Linked DNA regions of Gluconacetobacter diazotrophicus PA1 5. The protein of the gene in region 3 interacts with the protein of the main gene of each other region in a pairwise test. Links are inferred from orthologs where the notes say so. Each region holds a gene or a part of one and is shown on either strand. Other genes may lie near its edges. The genes, in order: dnaE, cyoB and GDI_RS02470.

Region 1 (7,596 bases), 2.6 Mb from region 3 along the record:
TCGCTCTCGGACGGGGCTTCGATGGCGGCCAGGACGCCGATCTTGCCCAGGCCCGGACGGACGGCGGAATGGATGTAGCTGGCGACGACGCCCGACGGCACGCTCAGCACGCGGGCGCGGCGGATCGACATGTTCTCGCCGATCGTCGCGATCAGGTGGGTCAGCTCGTCAGCGACGGTGCGGCCGCTGTCCAGCACCACGGCCTTGATCTTCTCCAGGTCCTCGCCGGCGGTCAGCGCAGCGCGGGCCACGGCCTCGACGAACGCCTGGAAGCTCTCGTTGCGCGCGACGAAGTCGGTTTCGGCGTTCACTTCGACCATCGCGGCAGCGCGGGGGGCCGAGGCCACGGCCACCAGGCCCTCGGCCGTCACGCGGCCCGACTTCTTCGCGGCCGCCGCCAGGCCCTTGGTGCGCAGCCAGTCGATCGCGCCCTCGATCTCGCCGCCGGCCTCGTTCAGGGCCTTCTTGCAGTCCATCATGCCGGCACCGGTCTTCTCGCGAAGTTCCTTCACCAGGGCTGCGGTAATCTCCGCCATATGCGTCACTCCTCAAGGCAGGCGCGCGCCCTGCCGTGACGGCAGGGCGCGCCCTTGCATCTGTCATCGTGAAGATCCCACCCCGCGCCGCCCGGGCGGCGCGGGGTGGAACCCGTCAAACTCCAGTCCGCGACACTCAGGCCGCGGGGGCAGCCTCGGCCGCGGCGGCTTCGGCCGCCGTGTCGACCGGCAGTTCCTCGGCGGCGCCGAAATCCTGGCCCGACGCGCCCATCTTCGTCGAGATGCCGATCAGCACCCCGCCCCACACCAGTTCTCAACTACAGGGCGATGGCCGCGGATGGCAATCTTCTATTTTCCGGGATCTGGAAAGTCACCGCCGCGCGGATCGGAATTGCCTGTCCAGGATCGCGACGACCGGGATGCCCAGCTTGTTGGCTTCCTCGACGGCCAGCTTCTCCTTGTTCGTGTCGATCACGAACAGGATGTCCGGCAGGCCGCCCATCTCCTTGATACCACCCAGCGACCGCTCCAGCTTCTCGCGGTTGCGGGTGATGTCCAGGATTTCCTTCTTCGTCAGGCCGTGCGTGTCCCCGGTCAGCATGTCGTCGATCTGGCGCAGGCGCTTGATCGAACCGGTGATGGTCTTCCAATTCGTCAGCATGCCGCCCAGCCAGCGGTGGTTGACGTAATACTGGCCGGACCGCTTCGCGGCCTCGGCGATCTGGTCGGCGGCGGCGCGCTTGGTGCCGACGAACAGGACGCGGCCACCGCCGGCGACGGTGTCACGGATCGCCTTCAGCGCGCGGTCCAGCATCGGCACCGTCTGCTGCAGATCGATGATGTGAACCTGGTTGCGCACGCCGAACAGGAACGGCGCCATGCGCGGGTTCCAGCGGCGGGTGTGGTGTCCGAAATGAACGCCGGCTTCCAGCAGCTGGCGCATCGTGAAATCGGGCATAGCCATGATCGGCCAAATCCTTGATCTTCTGGTTGGTCCTCCGCGAAGCGCCGGTCCCGGGGGAAATCCCGCAGGACACCAGAGGCACTGCTTCGCGTGCGAATTGCCGGCCGAGGGGCCGACGGGCGTCGATATGACCTTTTTTGCCGTGCAATGCAAGCGCGGCGCGGCGGGAAACTGCCCCTACCCCTGATCCTATCCCTGTTCGACCCGGGCCACGCCGGCGACGGCCTTGATCATCTGCGCCATGCGCGGCGTGACGCGATAGGCGCCGCCCAGCCGCACCTCGACATCGCGGGTTTCGGCCACCGACGGCAGCAGGATGACCTTGCCGCGCCCCCCCTTCTCCTCGGACAGGATGGCGTGGATCGGGGTGATCGCGTCCTCGCGGTCGAACCAGATGCGCAGTTCCGCCGCCGCGTCGGCCGCCGCCTGTTCCAGCGCCACCACGTCGCTGCCGGTGATGCGCAGGGCCTCGCCGTCCAGGCGCAGATCGGCCGTCACCAGCACGGCGGTGCCGGCGGTCAGGATGTCGCGGGTGCGCGACAGGACCTCGGAAAACAGCGTGACCTCGCACCCGCCGCTGGAATCGGACAGGCGCACCCAGGCCATCTTGCTGCCGGTGCGGGTCGGGCGTTCCTTGCGGTCGACCACGCAGCCGGCGATCTTGACCCGCGTCAGCCCGGCCTGGGCGGCGGCCTCCAGCGCCGTGGCGCGCACGGCCCCCAGCCGGCGCAGCAGCAGGCCGTAGGAATCGAGCGGATGCGCCGTCAGGTGGAAGCCGATGGCCTCGGCCTCCATCCCCAGCCGTTCGAATTCCGGCCAGTCGGTCACGTCCGGCAGGCGCAGCGGTTCCGGCGCCGGCGTGGGCCCTCCGCCGCCGAACAGGCCGATCTGGCCGCTCGCGGCCTCCTGCGCCTTGGTGTTGGCGCGGCGCAGGACCGTCTCCGCCGCCGCCGCGACCAGGGCGCGGTTGGGCACCACCGTGTCGAAGGCCCCGGCCTTGGCCAGGTTTTCGATCTGCATCTTGTTCAACTGGCGCGGGTCCACACGCGCCGCCAGGTCCGACAGGTCGGCGAACGGACGGTCGCCGCGCGACGCCACCAGGGCCTCCATCGCCGCGAATCCGACCTTCTTGACCGCCGCCAGCGCGTAGCGGATGCCCAGGCGGCCGTCGGCCAGGCGCTCGACGGTGAAATCCGGCCCCGAAGCGTTGATGTCGGGCGGCAGGACGGGAATGCCCAGCCGCTCGGCCTCCTGCCGCAGGGCCGCCAGCTTGTCGGTCTTTTCCCGCGCCAGAGACATGCAGGCGGCCAGGAACGGCACCGGATGGTTCGCCTTCATCCACGCCGTCTGGTACGACACCAGCGCATAGGCGGCGGCGTGGGATTTGTTGAAGCCGTAATCGGCGAACTTGGCCATCAGGTCGAAGACCTCGGCCGCCTTCTCGGGGTCGATGCCGCGACCGACCGCGCCCTCGGTGAAGATCTCGCGCTGCTTGTCCATCTCGGCGCGGATCTTCTTGCCCATCGCGCGGCGCAGCAGGTCGGCGCCGCCCAGGCTGTAGCCCGCCATCTTCTGGGCGATCTGCATCACCTGTTCCTGGTAGACCATGATGCCGTAGGTCTCTTCCAGGATCGAGCGGATCTCCTCGTGCGGGGGCTCCCACGCCTCGCCGTGCTTGCGGCGGCAGTAATCGGGGATGTTGGCCATGGGGCCGGGACGGTAGAGCGCCACGGCGGCGATCAGGTCCTCCAGCCGCGTCGGGCGCATCTGCTTCAGCACGTCGCGCATGCCCGCGCCTTCGAACTGGAACACGCCGCCCGTGTCGCCGCGCGCCAGCATCTCGTACGTCGGGGCGTCGTCCAGCGGCAGCGTGGTCAGATCGACCGTCACGTCCAGCCCCTTCAGGAACTGGCAGGCGCGCTGCAGGATGGTCAGGGTGGTCAGGCCCAGGAAGTCGAACTTCACCAGCCCCGCCTGCTCGACGAACTTCATGTTGTACTGGGTGACCAGCATGTCGCTCTTGGGATCGCGGTAGAGCGGCACCAGTTCGACCAGTTGCCGGTCGCCGATCACGACGCCGGCCGCATGGGTGCTGGCGTGGCGGTACAGCCCTTCGAGCTGGAGCGCGATTTCCATCAGGCGGCGGATCGCCTCGTCGGTATCGCGCATCTCCTGCAGGCGGGGCTCGCCGTCGATCGCCTGTTTCAGGGTCACGGGCTTGGCCGGATTGTTGGGGATCAGTTCCGCGACCTTGTTGACCATGCCGAACGGCAGGCCCAGCACGCGGCCCACGTCGCGTACCGCCGCCCGGGCCTGCAGCTTGCCGAAGGTGATGATCTGCGCCACGCGGTCGGGACCGTATTCGCCGCGGACGTAGCGGATGACCTCGTCCCGCCGGTCCTGGCAGAAATCGATGTCGAAGTCGGGCATCGACACGCGTTCGGGGTTCAGGAACCGTTCGAACAGCAGGTTGAAGGGAATCGGGTCGATATCGGTGATCGTCAGCGCCCAGGCCGCCAGCGACCCCGCCCCCGATCCGCGCCCCGGCCCCACCGGAATGTCATGCGCCTTCGCCCACTGGATGAAGTCCGCGACGATCATGAAATAGCCGGGGAAGCCCATCTTCGCGATGATATCCAGCTCGAACGTCAGCCGGTCGCGATAGACCTGACGGGTCGCGTCATCCATGTCCATGCGCGCCAGCCGGCGGGCCAGCCCGTCCTCGGCCATGGCGCGCAGGGTCTGCTCCTCGGTCGCGCCCGGCTGCACCTTGGGGCAGACCGGCAGCAGGGGCTTGCGGGTTTCCACCCGCACCGCGCAGCGCCGGGCGATGGCCAGCGTGTTGTCGCAGGCTTCCGGCAGGTCCGCGAACAGGTCGCGCATCATCGCGGGGGGCTTGAACCAATGTTCCGGCGTGACCCGCCAGCGGTCGCGCTCGGCCATCGTGCGGCCCTGGGCGATGCACAGCAGCGCGTCATGCGCCTCGTACATCTCCGGCCGGGGGAAGAAGCATTCGTTGGTCGCGACCAGCGGCAGGCCCATCCGGTCGGCCAGCGCGATCATGCCGGGTTCGACCGCCTTTTCGACCGGCAGCCCGTGCCGGTGCAGTTCGACCGCCAGCCGGTCTCCGAAGGCGGCGTGCAGCCGTTCCAGCCACTGCGCGACCTCGTCCTGCTGCCCGTCGGCCAGCATGCGGAACAGCGGGCCGCGCGTGCCGCCGGTCAGCAGGATCAGTCCCTCCGCCCGCTCGCACAGCACGTCCAGCGTCACCGTCGGCTCGGCGGTGTCGCCCGTCAGGAACCCCTGCGAAGACAGGTATTGCAGGTTCATCAGCCCGGTTTCGTCCTGCGCCAGCAGGACGACGGGCTCGGCCGGCGCGCCGGGCTTGTCGTTGCGCGGCGGCAGGCCGACCTGACAGCCGATGATCGGCTGCACCCCCTTGCCCGAGCAATATTGCGAGAATTCCAGCGCCCCGAACAGGTTGCCGGTATCGGTGATCGCCACCGCCGGCATGCGCATGTCCTGCGCCAGGGACGCGATCTCGGGGATGCGGATCGCCCCCTGGCTGAGCGAATAGGCGGAATGAACGCGAAGATGGACGAAATCGGCGTGGGGCATGGCGCGATCCTACGCCACGGGGGCCACGTCCACCAACCGTCCGTCGCGCAGGGTCACGACGCGGTCCATGCGGGCGGCCAGGGCCTCGTTATGGGTCGCGATCAGGGCGGCCACGCCCTCGCCCCGGACCATGCGCAGCAATTCGTCGAACACCGCGTCCGAGGTGTGGACGTCCAGGTTGCCGGTCGGTTCGTCCGCCAGCAGGATGCCCGGCCGGTTGGCCAGCGCGCGGGCGATGGCCACGCGCTGCTTTTCGCCCCCCGACAGGCGACCGGGCAGATGGTCCAGCCGGTGCGCCAGCCCGAACGAGCCCAGCAGCGCGTCCGCCCGGGCACGGGCGTCGGCCCTGGCCACACCCGCGATCAGTTGCGGCAGCACCACGTTTTCCCGCGCCGTGAATTCCGCCAGCAGGTGATGGAACTGGTAGACGAAGCCGATGCGGCGGCGGCGGATGGCCGTGCGCCCGGAATCGTCCAGGCGCCCCGCATCCTGGCCGCCGACCAGGACCTGCCCGCGATCAGGGGATTCCAGCAATCCGGCCAGATGCAGCAGGGTCGATTTGCCGGTGCCCGACGGCGCGACCAGGGCCACGATCTCGCCCGCGCGCAGGGTCAGGTCCGCGCCCTGCAGCACGTCCAGCCGCTCGTCCCCGCTGTGGAACGTGCGCCAGACGTCGGACAGCACCAGCGGGTCCCGGCCAGCCTCATTCACGGTCTCACTCATGGCGCAGGGCCTCGACGGGATCGGTCCGGGCGGCACGCCAGGACGGGTAGAGCGTGGCCAGCAGCGACAGGACCAGCGCCATGACGATGACCTCGGACACCTGGGACCAGACCAGCTTGGCCGGCAGATGTTCCAGGTAATAGATTTCCGGGTTGAACAGGTTGGTCCCGGTCAGCGATTGCAGCCCCTGCCGGATGCGTTCGATATTCAGGCAGAACACGATGCCCAGCACGGTGCCGACCACCGTGCCCGTCACGCCGACCGAGGCCCCGCACATCAGGAAGATGCGCATGATCGCCCCCCGGCTGGCGCCGATGGTGCGCAGCACCGCGATGTCGCCGGTCTTGTCCTTGACCATCATGATCAGGGACGAAATCACGTTGAAGGCCGCCACCAGCACGATCAGGGTCAGGATCAGGAACATCACGTTCTGTTCCACCGTGACCGCGCCGAAGAAGGCGTTGTTGCTCTGTGTCCAGTCCAGCACGCGGATGCGCGGGTCGGCGACGGCCTGCTCGATCGCCATGCGCACCGGCTGGACGTTCGTCGCATCCCGGGTCGTCACCTGGACCTGCGTCACCTGGGCGGGCATTTCGAAATAGATCTGCGCCGCCGGCAGCGGCAGGAAGACGTAGCTGGAATTATAGTCGTGCATTCCGGCATCGAAGATCGCGACCACGCGATAGGCGCGGATGCGCGGCATGGTGCCGAAGGGCGTCGCCGCACCGTTGGGCGAGATCAGCGTCAGCTTCGACCCCACGGAAAGCCCGGCCCGTTCCGCCAGGGTCACGCCGACGATGATCGCATCATTGCCCGCGAAATCGTCCAGCGACCCGGCGATGAGGGAATCGCTGATTTCATGCAGGTCGTGCAGCCCGGCGCGGGTCATGCCCCGTACCATCCCGCCCGCGTTGTAGCTGCCGGAATTGAGCAGTACCTGCCCTTCGATCAGCGGTGTGGCGGTGACGACGCCAGGCACCTGCCGCACGGTCGCCGCCAGGTCGTCGTAGTTCTGGATGGTGCGGGTCACGCCGAACAGGCTGAGATCGCCGTTCAGGCCGAGAATCCGCCCCATCAGGTCGGCCTTGAACCCGTTCATCACCGACATGACGATGATCAGCGTGGCCACACCCAGCGCGATGCCGACCAGCGAGAAAATGGCGATGACGGACACGAACCGCTCACCCTTGCGGGCACGCAGGTACCGGCCGGCAACCGCCCGTTCGAACGGACCGAACATCGATCAGCCCCCGAGGATTCGGGCCAGGGCGTCATCCACCGACAGTTCGAACCGCGCGCCGTCGGCGCGGCGCTTCAGTTCCACCTTGCCCTCCTTGGCGCCCCTGGGGCCCACGATGACCTGCCACGGATGGCCCATCAGGTCGGCATCGGCGAACTTCACGCCCGCGCGCTCGCCCCGGTCGTCATACAGGAAGGATTCGGGGGCGGCGGCGTACACCTGTTCGCAGATCGCGTCGCAGGCCGCATCCCCCGTCTTCAGGTTCAGGATCGCGGCGCGGAAGGGGGCCACGCTGTCCGGCCAGATGATGCCGTTATCGTCATGGCTGGCCTCGATGATCGCGGCGACTAGGCGCGACACGCCGATGCCGTACGAGCCCATTTCCGGATAGAGCGGCGCGCCGTCCGGACCGCTGACGGTGATATCCATCGATTCGGTGTATTTGCGGCCGAAATGGAAGATGTGCCCGACTTCGATGCCCCTGCCCTCGCGCCGGCGCTCGGCGGGGACGTCGGCCCAGGCGGCCTCGTCATGCTTTTCGTCGGTCGCGGCAT
Region 2 (6,570 bases), 1.6 Mb from region 3 along the record:
CGCCTGGGCGTCCGGCCCGAGGCCGTGGCCGCGATCCTGAAGGCGCTGGATATTCCCGTCCGCGCGGCCCGCCCGCTGAAGGACAGCGAATACGGCCCCGTCGCGCCGCCGATGCTGGCCGTCACCCAGGACGCGCGACGGCGCCAGCGGCAACAGCAACAGCGCACACGCCCCGTCCCGGTCGAAATGGACCGTCCCGCCGGGCCCGCCACCGGATTCGCGGTGGCGGATCGATCCCGCCCCGCGCCCCGGCCCGGCGGCGAGCGCCGGCCGGCGACGCATGTCCCGGACGGCCCTTTCGCCGCACTGGCGGTGCTGAAACAGCGCCGGTCATGAAGGAAGACCGCCACCCAGCCGCCAGCGGGGCGGATGACGCCGCGATCGCGGCGCAGCGGCTGGATTTGTGGCTGTGGTGCGCCCGGTTCGCGCGACATCGCCCCGATTGCGCCCGCATGGCGCAGGATGGGCTGGTACGCATCAACCGCCAGCGAACCGAGAAAGCCCACGCCCTGGTGCGGCGGGGGGACGTCCTGACCCTGCCGGGAGCGGGGGATCATGGCGTGATGGTCGTGCGGGTCCTGGGCCTGGTACCGCGACGCGGATCGGCCACGCTTGCCCGCCTGCTCTATGATATAGTGCCCGAGCAGGCAGAGGCTGGATAGTGCCATAAGCGGGCCCGCCATCCAGGTCGTCTTTGGCTCGCCCTTTGACTTGCCATGGCGCCAAAAGGCTTTCATACCTGCCCGCATCGTAGGCGAGGACCCGCAAACGGCCCCTCGCCGGCCCCAGGCTGGTCCGATGTCATCAACAGGCGATGCCATCCCCAGCATCAGATAATCGGAGACGAGCGATGACCTACGTGGTCACCGAAAACTGCATCCGCTGCAAATTCATGGACTGTGTCGAGGTGTGCCCGGTCGACTGCTTCTATGCCGGCGAAAATTTCCTGGTCATCAACCCCGATGAGTGCATCGATTGCGGCGTGTGTGAGCCTGAATGCCCGGCGGAAGCCATCGTCCCCGACAGCGACGACCGCGCCGCGGCCTGGGCCGAGATCAACGCATCCTATTCCGCCAAATGGCCCAACATCACCCGCAAGGGTACCGCCCCGGCCGATGCCGAGGAATGGAAGGACAAGCCGGGCAAGAAGGACCTGCTGTCCCCCGAGCCGCACAAGGACTGAGCAGAAGACGACACCCCGTCGGGATAATACCCGGCGGGGTACAGGGCCCGCCCCGGACACATGAAAAGGCCGGTGAGGATTTCTCCTCACCGGCCTTTTTCAATGAAAAACGTGACCGGGCCGAAACCCGGTCACGCTCTCCATGCGGACAGTCCAGGACCCAGGTGCCCGGGGGCACCTGGATGATGGCTGTTACCGCGACATCATGTTGATCGCGGTGTCGTGCATGATGAACACGGTGCCGACGATCAGGATCAGCACCGCCGTAACCGTGAAGACGAAGGCCATCACGTTCCAACGCTGCTCGGACGACGTGTTCATGTGGAGGAAGAACACCAGATGAACCACGACCTGCACCGCCGCCAGGATGGCGATGGCGGCAATCGTGCCGGACGGCGAGAAGCTGTGCGCCATGACGACGCCGAAGGCCGCCGCCGTCAGCACGACGGAAATCACGAACCCGGTAAGGTAAGACCCTACGCTTCCGTGGCTCGAGCCCGAATGGGCAGTGTGCGCGTCAGCCATCAGATCACACTCATCAGATAGACAAAGGTGAAGACACAGATCCAGACGATGTCCAGAAAGTGCCAGAACAGGCTGAGGCAGGTCAGCTTGTTCATCATCCGCTCGGACAGGACGGTCTGGCCCATCGACTGGACCATCAGGACCGCCATCCACAGCAGGCCGCAGGTCACGTGCAGGCCGTGCGTTCCCACCAGGGTGAAGAAGGACGACAGGAACGCGCTGCGATCCGGGCCGTTGCCTTCAGCCACCATATGCGAGAATTCGCGGATTTCCATGAACAGGAACCCCAGACCCATCAGGAAGGTCAGGACCAGCCATCCTCGCATCGCGCCCAGCTTGTTCTTGTGGGCGTTGATCATGGCAAAGCCATAGGTGATCGAGCTGACCAGCAGAAGCGCCGTTTCAATCCCGACGCCATTCAGCTCGAAGAGGTCCTTGCCGGTGGGACCACCGGCAAACTGGGTGCGCATCACCGCGAACACTGCGAACAGTGTGCCGAAGATGAGGCAGTCCGTCATCAGATACAGCCAGAACCCGAACACCACCGGAGATTCGTGGTGTTCCTCGTGGGCGTGGGCCGCGTCAGCAGTTATATCGTGCGCCATTATTCCGCCGCCTGTGCTGCCAAGAGGTTACGGGTATGCTCGTTCTCGATACGGGCAACTTCGGCCGCCGGCACGTAGTAGTCGACGTCGTTGTTGCTGCTCCGCGCGATCAGGGTCCCAATGACACCGAGCAGGCCGACAGCCGCGAGCCACCAGATGTACCAGACCGCGGCGAAGCCGAGGATCAGGCTGAACACACCGATGAAGAAGCCAGCCGACGTGTTCTTCGGCATGTGGATCGGCTGATAGGTCGCACCGGCCGAACGGGTGTCGATGCCGGCTTCCTTGTCGTGGGCGAAGGCATCCAGCTCGTGCACCGTGGGCACAACCGCGAAGTTGTAGAACGGCGGCGGGGACGAGGTGGACCATTCCAGCGTGCGCGCATTCCACGGATCGCCCGTCAGGTCACGGCTTTCCGGCAGGTTGCGGTCACGGATCGAGACATAGATCTGGGTCAGCTGGCAGACCACGCCCAGCGCGACGATCGCGGCGCCGATCGAGGCCATCACCATCCACGGATGCCAGGCCGGGTTGTCATAGTGGTCCATGCGACGCGTCATGCCCTCGAAACCCAGGACATAGAGCGGCATGAACGCCATGTAGAAACCCACGAGCCAGCACCAGAAGGCACGCTTGCCCCAGGCTTCGTTCATCTTGAAGCCGAAAGCCTTCGGCCACCAGAAAGCCATCGCGGCGACATAACCGAAATACACACCGCCGATGATGACGTTGTGGAAGTGGGCGATGACGAACAGGCTGTTGTGCAGGACGAAGTCGGCGGCCGGGATGGCCAGCATGACGCCGGTCATGCCACCGATGGAGAAGGTGACCATGAAGCCGATCACCCAGTACATGATGCCGTTGAACTCAACACGGCCCTTGTAGATGGTGAACAGCCAGTTGAAGATCTTCACGCCCGTCGGGATCGCGATGATCATCGTCATGATGCCGAAGAACGCGTTGACGTTGGCGCCGGCGCCCATGGTGAAGAAGTGATGCGCCCATACCACCAGCGACAGGCCCATGATCGAGCAGGTCGCGTAGACCATGGTGTTGTAGCCGAACAGCGGCTTGCGCGAGAAGGTCTGCGTGATTTCCGAGAACGCGCCGAAGGCCGGCAGGACCAGGATGTAGACTTCCGGATGACCCCACGCCCAGATCAGGTTGAGGTACAGCATCTGGTTGCCGCCACCGTCATTGGTGAAGAAGTGCATCCCGAAATAACGGTCCAGACCCAGCAGAGCCAGGGCCACCGTCAGGAACGGGAACGCCACCATGATCAGCACGGTGTTGCAGAGGATGGTCCAGGTGAACACCGGCATCTTCATGAAGGTCATGCCGGGGGCGCGCATCTTCACGATGGTCGTGAAGAAGTTGATGCCCGTCAGCAGCGTGCCGACACCCGAAAGCTGCACGGCCCAGATGTAGTAGTCGACGCCGACGCCGGGGCTGAACTGCAGTTCCGACAGGGGCGGATACGCCAGCCAGCCGCACTGCGAGAACTCGCCGATGAACAGCGAGATGTTGATCAGGACGAAGCTGATCGTCGTCATCCAGAAGCTGACCGAGTTCACGAACGGGAAGGCCACGTCGCGGGCACCGATCTGCAGCGGCACGATCACGTTCATCAGTCCGCTCATGAACGCCATCGCCATGAAGAAGATCATGATGGTGCCGTGGGCCGAGAAGATCTGGTCGTAATGGTGCGGCGGCAGGTAGCCCGGATTGCCGGCATAGGCCAGCGCGAGCTGCGAGCGCATCATGACGGCGTCCGCGAAGCCGCGGGCAAGGGCGAGCAGGGCCAAGACGATATACATCACGCCGAGACGCTTGTGATCGACCGAGGTGAGCCACTCTTTCCAGAGATAGCCCCACTTGCCGTAATAGGTGATCAGGCCAAGGACGGCCAGCCCGACGATCGCGACGCCGGCGAAGGTTCCAACAAGAATCGGCACATCGAACGGGATGTCCGACCAGCTTAATTTTCCTAACATCTGTCCTATTCCTTCATATTCATGTCGGACATTGCGGACTGCACCGGCTTCAACTTGCCCGTGCCCTCATCCATGATCATGCCGTTGTTGTACTTGGCCACGATCCCATCGAAGAAGCTGGATGAAACGTGCGAGAAATACTCGACCGGGTTCTTCTCGCTGGGCGCCGCCAGCTTGGGATAGTTCGAACCGTCGAGCTGTTCGGAGGACGCCTTAACCTTCTGGACCCAGGCGTTGTAGTCGTCGTTGCTCATCGCCAGCGCGCGGAACTGCATGTCCGAGAAGCCGCGGCCGCTGAAGTTGGCCGATTCACCCAGGTAGTTGCCGGCTTCGTTGGCAATCAGGTGAAGCTGCGTGCGCATGCCGGCCATGGCGTAGACCTGCGAGCCGAGCTGCGGAATGAAGAACGAGTTCATGACCGAATCAGAGGTGATCCGGAAATCGACCGGCGTATTCACCGGGAAGGCCATCTGGTTGACGGTGGCGATCCCCTCGTCGGGGTAGATGAACAGCCACTTCCAGTCCAGGGCGACGACATCGACATGAATCGGCTTCACGTTCGTTTCGTCATCGATCGGGCGATAGGGGTCGAGCGAATGGCAGGTCTGATAGGTCAGGACCGCCAGGAACAGGATGATCAGGCTGGGCACGAGCCAGATCACGACCTCGATCTTGTTGGAATGCGCCCATTTCGGAAGATATTCGGCGCTCGTGTTCGACTGGCGGTACTGCCACGCGAACAGCAGCGTCAGGACGATGACCGGCACGACGACCAGCAGCATCGCGTAGGTCGCGCTCAGGATCAGGCTCTTTTCCTGAACACCGATGACGCCCTTGGGGTTGAGGGTCACCCAGTCACATCCCGCCAAGAGGAACGCTGAGGACAAACACAATAAATTCGATAATCTTGGCAAGATTTTTTTCTTCATCTCACGCCTCGTTGGTTTCGACATCACCCTTGCTCACATGCTCGCTTCGTCCACGGGCTTAAAACAACAACGGTCACGTTTCATGTTTACTGCGGAACCCGATCAGGCATCCCACCGTTCTTCACTTCAAGTGACATCAAGCCTTCGTCCACCCCCCTGATTCGAATAGGAGGTCTTCGTCGGATCGTCTCCCTCATGAGTTTACCCCGGCCATTCGACCATGATCTCGATCAAGGATTCCGATCGGCGATGCCCTCCTCCGCCGGATCGGGCAGAGACGGATACCCTCGTGCCGCCTAGTGTCCAGAAGCGTCCTATCTGCGCAGATACCCTTTCGTACAGTTCTCTATCTGCCTTATCCGACCGGAAGGACCTGACAAGCAAGACTTCACATAATGTTTCATATTATTACGAGTCAACGAAATGCCTGGGATTAAGTCCCATGATTTCAACAAGATCCTCGCATGTCGGAGAGTTCACATCGCCGTCATCGAACTCTTTCCGAGGCAGAATAAGTCTTATTTTTGGCAAATTCCCAAGGCGTTTTTGCCTGCATCTCTTTCCCGGGCCAGGGCGATGCACAAAAAAAGCCCCGCCGGATGGCGGGGCTTGCAGGATTCCGGGACCACGGGGCCCATGGGGTCGCGTCAGTTATCCTGATTGCTGCGCACGCCCATGAACTGCAGCAGGAACTGGAACAGGTTGATAAAGTTCAGGTAAAGGGTCAGCGCGTCATAGACCGAGCGCTTCGCCGCGCCTTCGGGGCCTTCGTAATAGGCGAACTGCTGGTAGGTCATCTTGATGCGCTGGGTGTCGAAGCCGCCAGGCCGACGAAGATGAAGACGCCGACGACGCTGTACAGCATATAGAGGGCCGAGCTGTGCAGGAACATGTTGACCAGCCCCGCGATCACCAGCCCGAACAGGCCCATGAGCAGGAACGAGCCGAACCGCGTCAGGTCGGTCCGGGTAACGTAGCCCCAGATCGACATGGCCGAGAACGTCCCCGCCGTCACGAAGAATACGCGGACCACCGACACCCCGGTGAAGGTCAGCAGGATGCTGGACAGGCTGGCGCCCATCACGGCGCAGAACAGCCAGAACAGCGCCTGCACCGCCTGCCGGGACAGCCGGTTCACCCCCAGCGACATGACCAGCACGAAGCCCAGCGGCGCGATCATCGCCAGCATGCCCAGGCCGGTCGGCCGCACGGCGACACCCGACGGCGTCATGACGGCGGCGAAGAACGCGGCGCGCAGGCTGGTATTGGCCACCAGGTACGCCACGGTGCCGGTCAGCACCAACCCTGACGCCATCCAGTTATAGACCCGGAGC
Region 3 (3,427 bases):
GCCTCCGCCGATGGGGACGGAGTCGTGGTCGGAGCTGAACTCGGGGCTTTTTTCGCCATTGCTGATTACCTGCCTTAACTTGGGATGCCGAACGACACGGCGGTGAAACGGTTACGAGACTGGGGCGCCGTTGTCGATAGGACATACGGACCCCGGCACCGGCTATCGGAAGCATGCCGGTGTCCACGGGGGCACCGGTCTCCGTCGGCCGGGAAGGGGATGGTGGCGCGGCGGGTCAGATGGCCTCCTCGCCGTGCTCTCCGGTGCGGATGCGGATGACGTCTTCCACCGGCAGGATGAAGATCTTGCCGTCACCGATGCGCCCGGTGCGCGCGGCGGCCATGATCGTCTCGACGGCGCGGTCCACCAAGTTGTCGGCGCAGACGATCTCCAGCTTCACCTTCGGCAGGAAATCGACGATGTATTCGGCGCCGCGATACAGTTCGGTGTGGCCTTTCTGGCGGCCGAATCCCTTGGCCTCGGTCACCGTGATGCCCATCAGGCCGATCTCGTGAAGGGCGTCCTTCACCTCGTCCAGCTTGAAGGGCTTGATGATGGCCTCGATCTTTTTCATGCCGCGTCGTCATGTCCCCGGGCAGCCCCGAAATCCCGGGGCAGCGATGTGCACACGCCCGGGCCGCCCGCCCGATCCCGTGGGCGCCGCGGGCCGCCCGTACCTGACACCGTTGCACGGGTTGCGCTTTCGGGCAATCGGATCGGATTGCAAAAGGCCGGCATTTTACGCACATCTGCGCATGGCCGGCGGATTGCAGCACGGATCGCAGCAGGGAAGGGCCCACAGGACGGGTCCGAAGGAAGGATGTTCATGAAATCGCTGAACAGCATGCTGTCCGGCCTGCCGACGACGATCTTCACCGTCATGTCGGCGCTGGCGGCGCGGCATGACGCCATCAATCTGGGCCAGGGCTTCCCGGACACCGAAGGACCGGCCGATCTGATCGAAGCCGCGGCGGCGGCCCTGCGCGACGGCCGCAACCAGTATCCGCCCCTGACCGGGGTCCCGGAACTGCGGACGGCGGTCGCGCGGTCGAACGCGCGATTCTATGGCCTGTCGGTCGATCCGGCGACCGAGGTGATCGTGACCTCCGGCGCGACCGAGGCCCTGGCGGCCTCGCTGATGGCGATGGTCGATCCGGGGGATGAGGTCGTGGTGCTGGAACCGCTCTATGACACCTACCTGCCGGTGATCCGCGCGCTGGGTGCCGTGGCGCGGCCGGTGCGCCTGACACCGCCGGACTGGTCCCTGCCGCGTGCCGAACTGGCGGCGGCTTTCGGGCCCAGGACCAAGGCAATCATGCTCAATTCCCCGATGAACCCGACGGGCAAGGTCTTCGGCCCGGACGAACTGGCCTTCATCGCCGACCTGGTGGCGCGCCACCAGGTCTATGCGATCTGTGACGAGGTGTACGAGCACCTGACATTCGGCGGTGCGCGCCATATCCCGCTGATGACCCTGCCGGGCATGCGCCCGCGTTGCGTGCGCATCGGCAGCGCGGGCAAGAGCTTCTCGCTGACCGGATGGAAGGTCGGCTATGTCACCGCGCCGGCCGCCATCGCCGCGACCGTCGCCAAGGCGCACCAGCTTCTGACCTTCACCACGCCGCCGAACCTGCAGCGCGCGGTCGCGGTGGGGCTGGACAAGGATACGGATTATTTCACCACCCTTGCCGCCGACATGCAGGCCAAGCGCGACTTGTTGTCCGACGGGCTGCGCGCCGCCGGCTTCGACGTGCTGCCGTGCGACGGCAGCTATTTCATCGTGGCGGATATCCGCTCGACCGGTTTCGCGGGGGACGACGTGGCGTTCTGCCGTGCCCTGACCGAACGGTGCCGGGTCACGGCGATTCCGGTCTCGGCCTTCTATGGTACCGACAACGCACCGGACCATCTGGTGCGATTCGCCTTCTGCAAGAAGGACCCGATCCTGGCCGAAGCCGTGGCCCGGATTCGGGCCGGCGTGCGCGATTTGTAGGAACGCCGGGCAAGGCCGGGCTCTTTTTCACCCTGTGGGTGATTGACGTGCCGGACGAGCTTCTCTAAATCACAGCCCGCTGTGGCGGACGTAGCTCAGCTGGTAGAGCGCCGGTTTGTGGTACCGGTGGTCGCGGGTTCGAGCCCCGTCGTTCGCCCCAGCGGATTTCCCGACAAGGTGGAAATTCACTTCGGGAAGAGGCGCGACAGGCCCTCTTCCAGAGGGATCGGCACGATCCCCAGTTCCCGTTCCATATCCCCGATATCGAAGGCCTTGTCTTCCAGCAGGCGCCGGATTTCGGCCGGCCCGACCGACGGCAGGCCGGGAATCCATCGTGCGATCGCGGCCGCCGCCATCATTGCCCCCGCCGGCACCGCCAGCACCGGGCGCGGGCGCAGTCCTGCGTGCCGCGCGACGGTCGCCGCGAAATCCCGATAGGTCAGCCGCGTCGCGCCCGCGATCACCAGGGCATGGGGGCCGTGCCACGGGCGGCGAAGCGCCGCGACCAGGCTGCTGGTGACGTCGTCCTGATGGACCGGCTGTACCAGCGTCCGTCCGCCGCCCGGCAAGGGCGTGACCGGCAGGCGGCGCAGCAGCGCCGCCAGGCGCTGGACGTTGTTTTCGCCCTGCGCGCCATAGATCATGGTGGGATGCAGGATCACCCCATCGCGGCCTGACCGCAGCAGCGCGGCCTCGCCCGCCAGCACCCCGTTGCCGTGATCGTCGGGCCAGCGGGTGAATTTGCGCGTGCTGCCCAGGCAGACCAGCGTGGCACCTGGGGGCATGGCCGCCAGCAGGGCCGGCACATGCCGCGCATGGGCGGTGCTGACCACCCGCGTGGCATCGGCCAGCGCCGCGCGCAACGTACCGGCCGGGCCGGTCAGGTCCGCGACCCGGGATGATCCGTCCAGCCCGGTGGCCTGCCAGCGCGCCGCGTCGCGCACCACCGGCACGACCGGAATATCCAACCGCGACAGGGCGCGGCACAACGCCGCCCCCGACCGCCCGGATGCCCCCACGACATGCACGGCATCCGTGGGGCGGGACGTCATGGCGTGCTGATGGACAGGCCCAGCAGGCCGGCGGTGGACGGGTCGCCGGCCATCGACAGGGCCACGCCCAGCATCAACAGGTTCAGCGGTTGCGGCGGCCGCAGCGTCAGCCGCAGCGGACGGTCCGGCGCGTCCAGGAACCGCCCCAGCGCCTGCATCGATATATCGGGCGACGCCGCCAGGGCGGAAATGACCTGCTGGCGATAGGCATCGGGCGGGACCTGCCGCGCGTGGGCCAGGCCATCCAGCACATGGCCGGCCAGGGACCGGTCGTGCCAGTCGATCGTGGCCGACACGATGCGCGCCGTCTCCGCCAGGCTCATGGGATCGTCGACCGGGATCTGGTCCAGGTCGGCCAGGACGGTCATGCGGCCCATCGCAG

What was found.
Region 1: the proteins of GDI_RS02470 (region 3) and dnaE interact in binary tests that used the Escherichia coli proteins (3 or more experiments, as listed by UniProt). The link is inferred for Gluconacetobacter diazotrophicus PA1 5 from one-to-one orthologs.
Region 2: the proteins of GDI_RS02470 (region 3) and cyoB interact in binary tests that used the Escherichia coli proteins (3 or more experiments, as listed by UniProt). The link is inferred for Gluconacetobacter diazotrophicus PA1 5 from one-to-one orthologs.

What each region holds. Positions count from the first base shown.
Region 1 is NC_010125.1:3,106,914-3,114,509, forward strand. What follows is about bases 1,451-5,423. They hold dnaE (DNA polymerase III subunit alpha), read right to left. Parts: upstream 5,080-5,423; coding sequence 1,651-5,079; downstream 1,451-1,650. Other genes in these bases: GDI_RS14300 (ABC transporter ATP-binding protein), read right to left, coding at 5,089-5,423. In the rest of the region: tsf (translation elongation factor Ts), read right to left, coding at 1-536; more of GDI_RS14300, read right to left, coding at 5,424-5,802; GDI_RS14305 (lipoprotein-releasing ABC transporter permease subunit), read right to left, coding at 5,795-7,042; proS (proline--tRNA ligase), read right to left, coding at 7,046-7,596. UniProt on the Escherichia coli protein: DNA polymerase III is a complex, multichain enzyme responsible for most of the replicative synthesis in bacteria. This DNA polymerase also exhibits 3' to 5' exonuclease activity. The alpha chain is the DNA polymerase catalytic subunit.
Region 2 is NC_010125.1:2,074,208-2,080,777, forward strand. The notes cover bases 1,811-4,757. They hold cyoB (cytochrome o ubiquinol oxidase subunit I), read right to left. Parts: upstream 4,308-4,757; coding sequence 2,313-4,307; downstream 1,811-2,312. Other genes in these bases: cyoC (cytochrome o ubiquinol oxidase subunit III), read right to left, coding at 1,811-2,313; cyoA (ubiquinol oxidase subunit II), read right to left, coding at 4,313-4,757. Also shown: GDI_RS09680 (helicase-related protein), read left to right, coding at 1-336; GDI_RS09685 (RNA-binding S4 domain-containing protein), read left to right, coding at 333-662; ferredoxin FdxA, read left to right, coding at 851-1,183; cyoD (cytochrome o ubiquinol oxidase subunit IV), read right to left, coding at 1,376-1,708; more of cyoC, read right to left, coding at 1,708-1,810; more of cyoA, read right to left, coding at 4,758-5,236. UniProt on the Escherichia coli protein: Cytochrome bo(3) ubiquinol oxidase is the terminal enzyme in the aerobic respiratory chain of E.coli that predominates when cells are grown at high aeration.
Region 3 is NC_010125.1:521,096-524,522, forward strand. Bases 1-2,909 are described here. They hold GDI_RS02470 (aminotransferase), read left to right. Parts: upstream 1-826; coding sequence 827-1,993; downstream 1,994-2,909. Other genes in these bases: glnA (type I glutamate--ammonia ligase), read right to left, coding at 1-59; GDI_RS02465 (P-II family nitrogen regulator), read right to left, coding at 236-574; GDI_RS02480 (SDR family oxidoreductase), read right to left, coding at 2,179-2,909. Also shown: more of GDI_RS02480, read right to left, coding at 2,910-3,045; GDI_RS02485 (hypothetical protein), read right to left, coding at 3,042-3,427. UniProt on the Escherichia coli protein: Shows aminotransferase activity with methionine and histidine as substrates, and to a lesser extent also with phenylalanine.